2 regions of the Streptomyces sp. NPDC007907 genome follow, and region 2 is predicted to be linked to the other one. Evidence: riboswitches for the same ligand, from Rfam matches in the RefSeq annotation. Region 2 holds a riboswitch; the other holds the start of a gene.

What was found. A riboswitch is a leader RNA that binds a small molecule or an ion and turns the genes downstream of it on or off. The one in region 2 is predicted to bind cyclic di-AMP.
Positions count from the first base shown of each region.
Region 1: another riboswitch for cyclic di-AMP. It lies ahead of ACFZDI_RS04350 (NlpC/P60 family protein); the one in region 2 lies ahead of ACFZDI_RS35500 (M23 family metallopeptidase).

Region 1 covers NZ_JBIBKR010000001.1:954,491-957,413, forward strand. Annotated here, with positions in the region: gene pcrA (DNA helicase PcrA) at 1-1,126, opposite strand, end outside; cyclic di-AMP (ydaO/yuaA leader) riboswitch at 1,441-1,613, shown strand; gene ACFZDI_RS04350 (NlpC/P60 family protein) at 1,621-2,808, shown strand.
Region 2 covers NZ_JBIBKR010000011.1:122,963-125,885, forward strand. Annotated here, with positions in the region: gene ACFZDI_RS35495 (insulinase family protein) at 1-975, shown strand, start outside; cyclic di-AMP (ydaO/yuaA leader) riboswitch at 1,168-1,332, shown strand; gene ACFZDI_RS35500 (M23 family metallopeptidase) at 1,345-2,133, shown strand; gene ACFZDI_RS35505 (GntR family transcriptional regulator) at 2,369-2,923, shown strand, end outside.

The sequences.
Region 1 (2,923 bases), on a different contig from region 2:
CGATGACGGCGTTGGCGGCGCTGAGGATGGTCTGCGTGGAGCGGTAGTTCTGCTCCAGCAGGATGGTCGTCGCGTCCGGGTAGTCCTCCTCGAACTGGAGGATGTTGCGGATCGTCGCGCCGCGGAAGGCGTAGATCGACTGGTCGGCGTCGCCCACCACGCACAGCTCGGCGGGCGGGATCTCGGCCTCGGGCGGCACGTCGACCGGGTGCTCGGAGGTGCCGACCAGCTCGCGGACCAGGGCGTACTGCGCGTGGTTGGTGTCCTGGTACTCGTCGACCAGGACGTGCCGGAAGCGGCGGCGGTAGTGCTCGGCGACGTCCGGGAAGGCGCGCAGCAGGTTGACCGTCGTCATGATCAGGTCGTCGAAGTCGAGGGCGTTCGCCTCGCGCAGCCGCGACTGGTACATGGCGTAGGCCTGGGCGAGGGTCTTCTCGAAGCCGTCGGTGGCCTGGGCGGCGAAGTCCTCCTCGTCGATCAGCTCGTTCTTCAGGTTGCTGATCTTGGCGCTGAAGGACTTCGGCGGGAAGCGCTTGGGGTCGAGGTCCAGGTCGCGGCAGACCAGGGCCATCAGACGCTTGGAGTCGGCGGCGTCGTAGATCGAGAAGGAGGAGGTGAAGCCGAGCTTCTTGCTCTCCCGGCGCAGGATGCGCACGCACGCGCTGTGGAAGGTCATGACCCACATGGCGTTGGCGCGCGGGCCGACGAGCTGCTCGACACGCTCCTTCATCTCACCGGCGGCCTTGTTGGTGAAGGTGATCGCGAGGATCTGGCCCGGGTGCACGTCCCGCTCGGCGAGCAGGTGGGCGATGCGGTGCGTGAGCACACGGGTCTTGCCGGAGCCGGCGCCGGCCACGATGAGCAGCGGGGAGCCGGAGTGGACGACGGCGGCGCGCTGGTTGTCGTTCAGCCCCTCCAGGAGGGCGGCGGCGTCCACCACGGGGCGGGGGGCTCCGTCCCGGTAGTAGGCGTCCCGGTCCGGGGGCGCGTCGAACTTCCCGCCGAACAGATCGTCCGGGATCGGCTCCGGAACGTGATCGTCCTCGGGCGGCGGCGGGGGTTCGTCGGCCGGGCCCCGCTGGGCCTGGAGGTTCGCCAGGAAGTGGTCGTCAAAGAGGCTGCTCATCGCTCTCCGAGTCTAGGGCGCCCCACTGACAGCCCGCCGCCGCCCTGAGAACATCGCCGCGCACCCGGTGTCCCGCCGACCGCACGGAGGCGCGTTGTCGCCCTCCATGACGGCATGATCACGCCCTGCTATTGCCACTACATACGCGGATCTTTGACCACGAATCCCCCTTGATCGCTCACTCTCGGCAACGCCCGGGGATAAGGTCACGAAAATGTATCGGGCATATCACCCATCAACCTTCACAGGGGCCACACCAGTTGGCTACCGTGCGACCAGGCCGCACGACCCCCACCGGCGAACGTCGCCGGGCCGCGCGGCCTCCGCCGAGTCCGGTGTGCCGCAGTGGCAGCCGGAGCCGGGGACCCAACCGTGAACCTGGGGTGAATCGGCCCGACTCCCTGAGCGGAGAGGCCGTAGGGCAAACCTTCCGAACCACCCGCCCGAACCCGACAGCTAACCCGGTAGGCGGAACGTGGAAGGAGTCGCCTCCCTTGGCGTCGCACCGCAAGTCGCGTCCTACGGGTACGCGCGTGGCAGGCATACGGACCCCCGCCCTCGCAACGGCGGCCCTCACCTCCGTGGCCCTGCTCTCCCAGTCGGCCAACGCCGCCCCCGCGGCCGACGACAAGCCCAGCCTGGAGGAAGTCGAGAAGAAGGTCGACGACCTGTACCGCCAGGCCGAGTCGGCGACCGACAAGTACAACGCGGCCAAGGAGAAGACCGCGAAGCAGCGCAAGCGCGTCGACACCCTCCTCGACGACGTCGCCCAGCGCACCCAGAAGCTCAACGAGGCGCGCGAGGAGCTCGGCTCCTTCGCCTCCGCCCAGTACCGCACCGGCGCCGCCGCCCCGGACACGGCGACGTTCCTGCTGGCGGACACCCCGCAGGACTACTTCGACCAGACCCAGCTGATGGACCGGATGACGGGCCGCCAGAAGGTCGCGGTCGACGACTACGTCACCCAGCAGTCCGAGACGATGAAGAAGCGCCAGGAGGCCACCGAGAGCCTCGAGACGCTCACCGAGTCGCAGGGCGACCTGAAGACCGCCAAGGCCACCGTCCAGCGCAAGCTCGCCGACGCGCGCGAGCTGATGTCGAAGCTGACCGCCGAGGAGAAGGCCCGGCTCGCGGCGATCGAGAAGGAGAAGCGGGAGGAGGCCGCCCGCAAGGCCGACGAGCTGGCTCGGCAGCAGGCCGCGCGTCAGCAGGCGCAGGAGGAGGCCGCCCGGCAGCAGGACAGCGGGACGGCCTCGTCGGGCTCCACGGGATCGACGGGCTCCGGCTCGTCCTCCTCGACGGCCCCGGCCGACTCCTCGTACGCCACCAAGGCCGACAAGGCGCTGGCCTTCGCCCGCGCCCAGATCGGCAAGCCGTACGTGTGGGGCGCCGTCGGGCCCGGCTCCTACGACTGCTCGGGCCTGACCCAGGCCGCCTGGAAGGCCGCGGGCGTCACCCTGCCGCGCACGACCTACGACCAGGTGAACGCCGGAACCACGGTTCCGCTCTCCCAGGCCCAGCCGGGTGACCTGGTCTTCTTCTACGACGACGTCACCCACGTCGGGATCTACATCGGGAACGGCATGATGATCCACGCGCCGAAGCCCGGCACGTACGTGCGCGAGGAGTCGATCTACTACGACGGCGAGTCGGCGATCCACAGTGTGGTCCGCCCGGCCTGAGTGGTCTCCTGAGGGCCTCTTCGGATCTGTCGGATTCCCGGCTGCCTGTCGTCAGCTTGTCGTCCGCGACGGACAGCCGGGCATCGCTCCGCGGAGTGACCGGCGTGAACACAGG
Region 2 (2,923 bases):
GAGGTCGAGCGGCTGGTGAACAACCGTCTCGACGAGATCCCGCATGAGCTGGCCAACCCCTCGCGCCGCGCCGCGAAGGAGCTCTCCAAGGAGCTGTTCCCGGCGGACTCCCGCATGTCGCGGCCGCGGCAGGGCACCGAGGAGACCGTCGCCGCGATCGACTCCGCGGCCGTACGCGCCTTCTACGAGAAGCACGTCCGGCCCGCCACCGCCACCGCCGTGGTCGTCGGCGACCTCACCGGCATCGACCTCGACGCCCTGCTCGCGGACACGCTGGGCGCCTGGACGGGCTTCGCGGCGGAGCCGCGTCCGGTGCCGCCGGTGACCGCCGACGACACCGGCCGGGTCGTCATCGTGGACCGCCCCGGCGCCGTCCAGACGCAGCTGCTGATCGGCCGGATCGGTCCGGACCGGCACGACCGCGTGTGGCCCGCGCAGGTGCTCGGCACCTACTGCCTGGGCGGCACCCTCACCTCGCGTCTGGACCGCGTGCTGCGCGAGGAGAAGGGCTACACCTACGGCGTACGGGCGTTCGGCCAGGTCCTCAGGTCCGCCCCGGACGGCACCGGTGCCGCGATGCTCGCCATCAGCGGTTCCGTGGACACCCCCAACACCGGCCCCGCCTTGGAGGACCTCTGGACGGTGCTGCGCACCCTGGCCGCTGAGGGCCTGACCGACGCCGAGCGGGACGTCGCCGTGCAGAACCTGGTCGGCGTGGCGCCGCTGAAGTACGAAACGGCGGCCGCCGTCGCGAGCACGCTGGCCGACCAGGTCGAGCAGCACCTGCCCGACGACTACCAGGCCACGCTGTACCGGCAGCTCGCGGCGACCGGCACCGTGGAGGCCACCGCGGCGGCCGTCAGCGCCTTCCCGGTGGACCGTCTGGTGACCGTCCTCGTCGGTGACGCGGCGCAGATCAAGGCGCCTGTGGAGGCCCTCGGCATCGGCGAAGTCACCGTCGTCTCGGCGGAGTAGCGGCAGGCGCGCGCAGGGGCCCTGGTTGTCTTCGAAGGCACCAGGGCCCCCTTATGCCCGAATTGGGATGGGAGTTGCCTGTCTGCCCTGTGGGATGCGCTACAAAAGCCGGGATTCGTTTGGGAATTGAAAGCGGCGCCGCTTAGCGTCGTCCGGGCTGTTCGTCAGGCAGTGCGCCGCACCCGCGGCACCGGACAGTCATCGCCGAGTCCCCGTACGGCGCGAGCCAGGGGAGCCGGGGACCCACCGCAGTCCCTGGGGTGAATCGGACGCCCGCGCGTGCCGCGAGGGAGTCCGTAGGAGACCTTCCTGCTCCGAACCCGTCAGCTAACCCGGTAGGCGAGAGGGAAGGAAAGGACCAGCCACCACATGGCGTTCACTCGCGCCACCGGGAAGCACCGTCGTCCCAGCAGGATCCAGCGCGGCACCGCCCGCGCGGCAGGTGTGGCGGCCCTCGCCACCACCGGCGTGATCGGCACCGTGGCGGCCCCCGCGGCCTTCGCCGCCGAGCCCAGCACGGAGCAGACGGGTCTCACCCCGGTCGTCACCATGGGCGACACCGTGGCCCAGCAGATCGACGCCCAGGCCGTCGCGCAGCAGCAGGCCGCCGACGAAGCCGCCGCCAAGCAGAAGGCCGAGGAGGCCGCCCGCAAGCGGGCCGCCGAGGTGGCCGAGAAGGCCAAGGAGGCGGCCGAGAAGGCCCGCGCGGCCAAGGAGCGCGCCGCCCGCGAGGCCGAGCGCAAGCGCCTCAACGCCTTCGTGGCCCCGATCTCCGGCTCGTACGTCTCCACCGCCTACCAGGCCAGCAGCGGTCTGTGGTCCTCCGGCAGCCACACCGGCGTGGACTTCCACGCCGCCAGCGGCACCTCCGTCCACGCGGTCGGCATGGGCGAGGTCGTCGAGGCCGGGTGGGGCGGCTCCTACGGCAACAACATCGTGATCAAGATGAACGACGGCACGTACACCCAGTACGGCCACCTGTCGTCCATCGCTGTCTCGGTCGGCCAGAAGGTCACCCCCGGTCAGCAGATCGGCCTGTCCGGCGCGACCGGCAACGTCACCGGCCCGCACCTGCACTTCGAGGCCCGTACGAGCCCCGAGTACGGCTCCGACATCGACCCGGTCGCCTACCTCCGCTCGCACGGCGTCAGCCTCTGACCGGAACCTCTCCGCCGTTCCCGAAAGCCCCGGCTCCCCGAGCCGGGGCTTTCGGCGTTTGCGGGCCACCGGACTACGGCCTCCCGGATGGCCTCCCGGGCGGCCCGTGGATGTCCGCTGTCCAAAAAATATCCATGGATTCCCGCTTGCCGTCGGAAATTCCGGCTCATTGCAATAGAGTCACGGAACACACGCCGCTCGTCGGCGTTTCACGGGGATTAAGCGGAGGTCGGTCATGCGTATTCCCGCGCACTCGGTGTGCACCGCCATCCGCGACGACATCGTCGCGGGTGTCCACGCGCGCGGCAGCCGGCTCACCGAGGAACTCCTCGCCCGCCGCTACGGCGTCTCGCGGGTGCCCGTCCGGGAGGCGCTGCGCACGCTGGAGGCCGAGGGCTTCGTGGTGACCCGTCGGCACGCGGGCGCGTGCGTGGCCGAGCCCACCGAGCAGGAGGCCGCCGACCTGCTGGAGATGCGGATGCTCCTGGAGCCGCTCGGTGCGGCCCGAGCCGCCCAGCGCCGCACCGAGGCGCATCTGAAGGTCCTGCGCGGCCTGGTCCGGCTGGGCCAGGACCGGGCCCGTCGCGGCACCAGCGACGACCTGCGCTCCCTGGGCGTGTGGTTCCACGAGACGCTCGCCCAGGCCTCCGGCAGCCCCGCCCTGACCTCGATGCTCACTCAGCTCCGCCACAAGATCACGTGGATGTACGCCGTGGAGGCGCCGCTCAGCCCGGTGGAGTCCTGGGCGGAGCACGGCGCGATCGTGGACGCGGTCGCGCGCGGGGACGGC